2 regions of the Streptomyces sp. NPDC088350 genome follow, and region 2 is predicted to be linked to the other one. Evidence: riboswitches for the same ligand, from Rfam matches in the RefSeq annotation. Region 2 holds a riboswitch; the other holds the start of a gene.
The links. Region 2 has a riboswitch for ZMP and ZTP ahead of ACIQBL_RS10180 (bifunctional 5,10-methylenetetrahydrofolate dehydrogenase/5,10-methenyltetrahydrofolate cyclohydrolase). Riboswitches for the same ligand answer to the same signal wherever they lie in the genome.
Positions count from the first base shown of each region.

Region 1: linked by a shared signal. The riboswitch ahead of ACIQBL_RS02010 (glycine hydroxymethyltransferase) and the one ahead of ACIQBL_RS10180 (bifunctional 5,10-methylenetetrahydrofolate dehydrogenase/5,10-methenyltetrahydrofolate cyclohydrolase) in region 2 are both predicted to bind ZMP and ZTP.

Region 1 covers NZ_JBIVNL010000001.1:435,984-440,186, forward strand. The annotation lists gene ACIQBL_RS02000 (DUF3050 domain-containing protein) at 194-973, shown strand; gene ACIQBL_RS02005 (hypothetical protein) at 1,122-1,973, opposite strand; ZMP/ZTP riboswitch at 2,097-2,186, shown strand; gene ACIQBL_RS02010 (glycine hydroxymethyltransferase) at 2,218-3,672, shown strand; gene trpS (tryptophan--tRNA ligase) at 3,835-4,203, shown strand, end outside.
Region 2 covers NZ_JBIVNL010000003.1:66,056-70,258, reverse strand. The annotation lists gene ctaD (cytochrome c oxidase subunit I) at 1-33, opposite strand, end outside; gene ACIQBL_RS10190 (RNA polymerase sigma factor) at 139-660, shown strand; gene ACIQBL_RS10185 (CU044_5270 family protein) at 748-1,638, shown strand; gene ACIQBL_RS10180 (bifunctional 5,10-methylenetetrahydrofolate dehydrogenase/5,10-methenyltetrahydrofolate cyclohydrolase) at 1,639-2,487, opposite strand; ZMP/ZTP riboswitch at 2,509-2,593, opposite strand; gene ACIQBL_RS10175 (hypothetical protein) at 2,646-3,485, opposite strand; gene ACIQBL_RS10170 (MarR family winged helix-turn-helix transcriptional regulator) at 3,543-4,052, shown strand; gene ACIQBL_RS10165 (nuclear transport factor 2 family protein) at 4,128-4,203, opposite strand, start outside.

The DNA.
Region 1 (4,203 bases), on a different contig from region 2:
GCACGTTCAAATCTTCAATGAAGTTTTTTCGGTTGACCGGCGATTGCCCGTATCGTGCCCCTTTATCAGCCTTTTGCCCGCCTTCGCGCACTCTGTCGAACCGTACTCGCGGTAACTTTCCCCGAATTCCCGGAAGCACTTGCAGGCCGGTCTTCAATGGCTGCACGATCGCTCTCCCGACCGAAGGAGAATCATGTCCAGGTACGACTGGGATATGCGGCACGAGGGAATCGACAGGGCTCGTACGGTGATCGAATCCGCGCGCAAAGAAGTGACCGCGCACCCGATTTACCAGCGCATCGACAGCCGCGAGAACATGGCGACGTTCATGGCCCACCATGTCTTCGCGGTATGGGACTTCATGTCCTTGCTGAAGTCCCTGCAACGCGAACTCACCTGTGTCGACGTCCCCTGGGTACCGCGCGGCTCGGAGGTCAGCCGACGGCTCATCAACGACATCGTGCTGGTCGAGGAGAGCGACGAACTCAACGGCGGTTTCACGAGTCACTTCGAGCTGTACCGCGCCGGCATGACCGAGGCCGGGGCCGACACCACCCGGATCGACGCGTTCCTCGCCCTGCTGACCGAGGGCCACGGTGTGCCGGCGGCCCTGCGCGGCGCCCAAGTCCCCACCCCCGCCTCCGAGTTCGTCCGCACCACCTTCGGCATCATCGAGGACCGCCCCCTGCACTGCCGCGCCGCCGCCTTCGCCTTCTCCCGCGAGGACCTCATCCCCGACATGTTCGACCAGGTGATCAAGAAGGAGGGCACGGACCGCTTCCCCCTGTTCTGCGACTACCTCGCCCGCCACATCGAGGTCGACGGCGAGGAACACACCCCCATGGCCATGCAGATGGTCGCCGACCTCTGCGGCACGGACGACGCCCGCTGGGAGGAGGCGGTGGAGACGGCGACACTGGCACTGGAGGCGAGGTCACGCCTGTGGGACGGGATCGTGGAGGCCATGGGCTGAGAAGAGGGGGGCGGCGGGGCTCCGGCCTGTGGCGAAGAGGGGCTGACGACTCGGGCGCAGGCCGGCATCATCCAGCCTGTCCGGCGTTTGAGGACGAGGCCCCTTCAGGGCCGAAGCGGGGGCCTGGGGGCGCAGCCCCCAGAGACGGTCACCCCGACTCACCCGCACCATCACCCGCTCCACCGCCGGAGGCCGGCGCCTCCCCGAACCGCGCCAACGCCAACGCCCCCACCACCGCCACCACAAACCCCAACACCGCCAGCCACTCCAACCCGCCCCGCGTACGGTCCCCGAGCCACACCACCCCCACCGCCGCCGGCCCGATCGTCTCCCCGATCACCAACCCCGCCGTGGCCGTCGTCACAGACCCCCGCTGCAAGGCCGTCGTCAGCAACAAAAACGCCGCACCCCCACCAACAAGCAGCGCGTACGTCGCCGGATTGCTGACCAGCGTCGAGGGGGAGAGCGAGTCGATCAACCGCACCGCCACCTCGACCACCCCGAACCCGAACCCCGCCCCCAGCCCCAGCGTCAACGCCCGCCCCCGCTCCGGCAGTCGCCCACCCACCAGCCCGAGCAGCAACACCACCGCGGCCGTCCCCAACATCGCCCACTTCAAAGCCGTGGACCCGACCCGGTCCCCTTCCGCGCCCGACGCCAGCCCCAGCATCGCCAGCCCCGCGCACACCACCCCGACGGCCGCCCACTCCGTCCCGCTGAGCCGAACCCCCAGCAGCCGCGCGGCCACCACCGCCGTCACCGCGAGGCTCGACGCGAGGGCAGCGCCGACCGCGTAGATGGGAAGCGACCGCAGTGCCGCGATCTGGAACACGAAGCCCAGCCCGTCCAGCCCGAGCCCCGCCAGATACCGCCACTGCCGCAGCGCCCGCAGCAACAGCGCCGCGTCCCCGCCCCCACCCGTCGTGGCCGCCCGCGCGGCGACCGCCTGAAGCACCGTCGCCGTACCGAAGCAGACCGCCGCGCCGAGCGCGCACACCATTCCAAAGAGCACAAAGGGACTCTAGGGGAGGGGAGATCGCCACGGAGCCCCGCGCGGGGACTCTCACCGAACTCCAGATGCTGGACGCACGAGCCGCCCCGTCCGACCCGCCCGGTAGGCTGACCGGCGGGCCGTGACTGGCGCGCTGGGATGGGACCGACCATCGGGGAGCGGCCCGAGCTGCAATGTGTGCCGTGCGCCTGGGCCGTACCGTGAACGCCGAACGCCACGTCCGGAGGTCCCCATGCCCGACAATTCCGCGCCCCTCTCCCGCGAGTCCACCGCCTTCCGCGCCGCCCTCGACGTGATCCACGCCGTCGAGCCGCGCGTCGCCGACGCCATCGGCCAGGAAGTCGCCGACCAGCGCGAGATGCTCAAGCTGATCGCCTCCGAGAACTACGCCTCCCCGGCCACGCTGCTCGCGATGGGCAACTGGTTCAGCGACAAGTACGCCGAGGGCACCGTCGGCCGCCGCTTCTACGCCGGCTGCCGCAACGTCGACACCGTCGAGTCCCTCGCCGCCGAGCACGCCCGCGAACTCTTCGGCGCCCGCCACGCCTACGTCCAGCCGCACTCCGGCATCGACGCCAACCTCGTCGCCTTCTGGTCGGTCCTCGCCGACCGCGTCGAGGTCCCCGCCCTCGCGAAGGCGGGCGTCCGCCAGGTCAACGACCTCTCCGACGCCGACTGGGCCGAACTCCGCCACGCCTTCGGCAACCAGCGCATGCTCGGCATGTCCCTGGACGCCGGCGGCCACCTCACCCACGGCTTCCGCCCGAACATCTCCGGAAAGATGTTCGACCAGCGCTCCTACGGCACCGACCCCGCGACCGGCCTCATCGACTACGACGCCCTGCGCGCGTCGGCCCGCGACTTCAAGCCGCTGATCATCGTCGCCGGCTACTCCGCCTACCCCCGCCTGGTGAACTTCCGCCTGATGCGCGAGATCGCCGACGAGGTCGGGGCGACCCTCATGGTCGACATGGCGCACTTCGCCGGCCTGGTCGCGGGCAAGGTCCTGACCGGCGACTTCGACCCGGTCCCGCACGCCCAGATCGTCACCACGACCACGCACAAGTCCCTGCGCGGCCCGCGCGGCGGCATGGTCCTGTGCGACGACTCCCTCAAGGACCAGGTCGACCGGGGCTGCCCGATGGTGCTGGGCGGCCCGCTCCCGCACGTCATGGCCGCCAAGGCCGTCGCCCTCGCCGAGGCCAGGCAGCCCTCCTTCCAGGACTACGCCCAGCGCATCGTCGACAACTCCCGCGCGCTGGCCGACGGCCTGATGCGCCGTGGCGCCACCCTCGTCACCGGCGGCACCGACAACCACCTCAACCTGATCGACGTGGAGACGTCCTACGGCCTCACCGGCCGCCAGGCCGAGACCGCCCTCCTGGACTCCGGCATCGTCACCAACCGCAACGCCATCCCCGCCGACCCGAACGGCGCCTGGTACACCTCCGGCATCCGCATCGGCACCCCCGCCCTCACCACCCGTGGTCTGGGCACGGCGGAGATGGACGAGGTCGCGTCCTTGATCGACCGAGTCCTCACGGCGACCGAGCCGGGCACGACGAAGTCGGGCGCCCCGAGCAAGGCGAGCCACGTCCTGGACGAGAAGGTGTCGCAGGAGATCGCCCAGCGGGCAACGGACCTGGTAGCAGGCTTCCCGTTGTACCCGGAGATCGACCTCGGCTGATCACCCCATGAGGGCAGCCAACCAAGGGGCGCGGGGCCGCATTCATTTGCGGCTCCGCCGCGGGGCGCGACCGGCCCCCACCGGCCCGCAGTCCCCCACGCTCCGAAACCACCCCCCACCCACCGGGCCAACCACCCCCTTCCCCTCTGCGAGAATGGGGGCATGGCCTCAGACCGACCCCGCGTGCTCTCCGGAATCCAGCCCACCGCAGGCTCGTTCCACCTCGGCAACTACCTCGGCGCCGTCCGCCAGTGGGTAGCCCTCCAGGAGTCCCACGACGCGTTCTACATGGTCGTGGACCTGCACGCGATCACGGTCCCGCAGGACCCGGCGGACCTGCGCGCCAACACCCGCCTCGCCACAGCGCAACTGCTGGCCGCAGGCCTGGACCCGGACCGCTGCACGCTCTTCGTGCAGAGCCATGTCCCCGAGATCGCCCAGCTCGCCTGGATCATGAACTGCCTGACCGGTTTCGGCGAGGCGTCCCGCATGACCCAGTTCAAGGACAAGTCCGCCAAGCAGGGCGCCGAC
Region 2 (4,203 bases):
CGTCAGCCACTTGATGCTCTTGAGGTCTCTCACGCCCCGCCTGTGTCCACGCCCCGCCCGCACGTCACACTCGACGGGCGCGACGAGAATCACGAAACCGGGTGTGACGATCGCCCGGGTGCCGGACACGAACGGGACATGAGCAACGACGAGAACTTCGCCGCTGCCTATCGCGAGCACTACTGGGCGGTCAGCCGCTACGTTGCACGGCGACTGGACGGGCGGAACAACGAGGTCGAGGAAGTGGTGGCGGAGGTCTTCACCGTCGCCTGGCGCCGCCGCGCGGATCTGCCGCCGGCCCCGCTGCCCTGGCTGTACGGGGTCGCCCGCAACTGCCTGTCCAACGCGGTACGGGGGTATGGGCGCCGGCGGAGGCTCGTCGAGCGGGTGGGCAATGACGAGAGTGCGCATGGGCGGCAGGTCGCGGCGGGGCCGGATGAGGAGGCGCCCGGTTCCTGGGTGCACGAAGCGCTCGCGCGGTTGTCTTCGGCCGATCAGGAGGTGCTGCGGCTGACTGCGTGGGAGGAGCTGGGGGTGGAGGAGGTTGCCGTTGTTCTCGGGTGCGGGACGCGTGCCGCGGCTATGCGGTTGCATCGGGCGCGGCGGAGGTTGAGAGCGGAGATCGATCGGCTCGTGGTGTTTGGAGGTGCGGGCCGTTGATTGAGTATTCCGCGGCGCCGTCGTGGCTGGTCGCGCAGTTCCCCGCGCCCCTATGGGGCGCTACAGGTGGACCGGAGGATCGACGCAATGGTCGATGAACTTGAACTACTGCGTGGCGCCAACCCGTTCACGGCCGACGGCCCCCTCTACAGTGACGGGCCCCTGGACCACCACGCCTCGCGTCGGCTCAACCGGCTGCTGCACGAACGGCGTCGCCGACTGCTCTGGAGTCTCACGGCGGGAGTCGCCGTCGTGGCGACCGCGTTCACGCTGCTGCTCGGCGGACCCAGCAGCACTCCTGCCGTGGCAGCACCCCGCCCCCTGGTCGTGCAGGCGAACTCCACGCCCGTGTCGCTGAACCAGCTCGCCGCTCTCGCCGCGGCGGTCGCCGTCGACGGAACTCCCGCCCTGCGCAGGGGTACGCACGTGCAGTCCTGGAGTCTCGGCATGTCCGACGACAAACCGCCGATCACCATCCCCGAGGAACGCATCGTGCGCTGGAACGCGGACGACAGTCACACCGAACGTGTCGTCGAGGACGGGCATGTCCTCAAGGAGACGACGTATCCGCCGAGTTGGAGCGATGTCCCGCCCGACGCCCGGCCCCCGCACGACGTGGCGGCACTGCGGGCGTACCTCCAGGAGACGGCGTACAGCAAGACGCCGTTGACCACCCCTGAACTCCTCGGCGCAGTGGAGGAGTTGCTGGACCACTGGACGCTCGGGGCGCGTGAGTCGGCCGCGTTGGCGCGGGTGCTCGCCGGGGCGGACGGGCTGCGGCCCGTGGGAGAGGTGACCGATCGGCTCGGGCGGCGGGGGCTGGCCTATGTGTACCGGCAGTCGGGCAGCCGTCTGATGCTGATCATGGACCCGGCCACCGGCGCCGTACTCGGACTGGAGAGCACCTTCACGAAGGACCAGCCCGAGTACGGGGTCAAGGCGGGGGACGTCATGGACTACAGCGCGTGGACGCGGTGATCACACCCCGAGCTGCCGGGCGGCGGCGGTCACCGTCTGTTCGAGGAGCGTGGCGATCGTCATCGGGCCGACGCCGCCCGGCACCGGCGTGATCAGCGAGGCGCGTTCGGCGGCGGAGTCGAAGTCGACGTCGCCGACGTTGCCCGCGTTGTAGCCCGCGTCGATGACGACCGCGCCCGGCTTGATGTCCTCGCCGCGGATCAGCCGGGGGCGGCCCACGGCGGCGACCACGATGTCCGCCTCGCGGACCACCGCCGACAGGTCCCGGGTGCGCGAGTGGCAGTAGGTCACCGTGGCGTCGCGGGCCAGGAGGAGCAGGCCGGCCGGCTTGCCGAGGATCGCGCTGCGGCCCACGACGACGGCACGCTTACCGGACGGGTCGACGTCGTACTCGTCGAGCAGCCGCATGATGCCGCCGGGCGTGCAGGACACGAAGCCCGGCAGGCCGAAGCTCATCGTCGCGAACGACGCGAACGTGACGCCGTCCACGTCCTTCTCCGCCGCGATCGCCTCGAACGCGGCCCGCTCGTCGATGTGTTCGCCCATCGGGTGCTGGAGCAGGATGCCGTGCACGGTGGGGTCGGTGGAGAGCGCGGTGAGGGTGGCGACCAGTTCGGCGGTGGTCGTGGTCGAGGGCAGTTCCACGTGCCGGGACTCGATACCGGCCTTGCGGCTGCGGTTCTGCTTCATCCGGACGTAGGTGACGGAGGCCGGGTCCGCGCCGACCAGGACCGTCGCCAGACAGGGCGCCGTACCGGTGCGCTGCTTGAGGTCGGCGGCCTTCTTCGCGGTGTCCTCGACGATCCGCCGGGCGAGCGCCGTGCCGTCCATGAGTCGTGCCTGGGACATGATCCACTCCTGAGCTGGTTGACCAATCGCCCAGGCGCACGGCATCGACTCCGCGTGGGCCGCTCCACGGTGGTGCTCCACCTCAGCGCCAGTCACGACCCGCGGACAGCCTAACCGAGGGCTCCAGGACGGGGCCCAGGACCGGTCTCCCACGGCCGTCAGGACCCGCTCTCCGCCGGCGGTGCCGTCGGGTCGACGCCGGCCAGGAATCCGCGGGCCTGTGTCGCTAGGCGGACGGCACCGATGGCTTCCGCCCAGCGGGCGACCTCTGTCGCCAGCGCCCTTGCCCCGGCCTCGTCACCGGAGTCCCGGGCCAGCACCGCCAGCAGCAACTGCTGGGAGAGCGTGCCGGGGACCGTGCCCGCCCCGGCACCCAGCGTGGCCGCCCGGCGCCAGCGGTCCAGGGCGCGGGCGTGGTCACCGGCGTCGTGGTCGTGGTCGCCGAGGTGGCGCAGGGCCTCGCGGGCCAGCAACGGGTCGTCGCCCGACTCGGCGGCGCGCAGCGCGGACGCGTAGTGGGGCGGTGCGCCCGCCAGGTCGGCGAAGTGGTTGTCCGTGATCAGACCGAGGTACATCTCCGCCCAGCCCCGGCGTCCCTCGTCCGGGGCGGCGTCGCGCAGTGCCTCGGCCTCGCGGAGCAGGGATGCGAGGCCCTCCGGGTCCTTGCCGGCGGGGCCCAGCCGGAGCTCGCCGTCGACGACGAGCAGCACGCGGTAGGTGTTCCGCAGCCGCGCGAAGTCCACGTCCCAGTCGCCGCCCGGGAACTCCTTCTCGGCCGCTTCGATGCGCGCCGCCGAGGTGTCCGTACCGGCGAACCAGTCCTGTTCCAGGGCCACTTGGGCGGCGGCACGGGCGATCCGCGCCCGGGAGTCGGGATCGTCGGCGATGCAGGTGTCCAGAAGGCGGGAGGCGCGCTTCCATCGCCCCGTCACGCTCAACTCGTGGGCGGTGGCGATGAGTTCCTCGACGGGGATGACCGCGTTCGCTGTGAATGTCATGACGGGGAAGGTAGTTAGGCGAAAAACTATCCACAAGAAAACTACTGCGGGAGGCAGATGGTGGAGGAGAACTCGGCGGGCGACTCGGTCGACCGGCATGTGGCGGTCTGGGCGAAGGAACTCGCCTGGATGGACCCGGTGAAGGAGGCGATCTTCTTCCGGCTGGCGATCCTGGCCCGGCACGCCGGTCGGACGCGGCGCGACGCGCTCGATTCCGATGGGCTCAAGCACTGGCAGTACAAGGTGCTGCTCATGCTGCGCAGGCTCGGGCCGCCGTACGAGACGAGTCCCTCGCGGCTCGCCGAAATGCTGGGGCTGACCCGTGGCGCGCTGTCCGCGCGGCTCGCGGCCGTCGAGGAGGCGGGGCTCATCGTCCGTACGCACGAGACGGGGGACCGGCGGCGGGTGCGGGTGCGGCTCACCGACGCCGGGCACGCCGTGTTCGAGCAGCATGCGGCGGCGGAGGAAGCGGGCGAGCTCGTGCTGCTCGCAGCACTGACCCCAGCAGAGCGGCGGACGCTCGCAGACCTGCTGCGGAAACTGGTGCTCTCCGTCGAGTCCCCGTAACGCCTCCGGGTGCTGTGCTGGCCGAGAAGGTCCAGGTCAGACGGGTGGTGATCCGGACCTTCGGCATCATCCTCGCTATCCGTCCCATGCCTGGATCATCGTCTGCCGGGCGATCTTGCCGTCGTTCAGCACCAGCATCGACTCGGCGAGG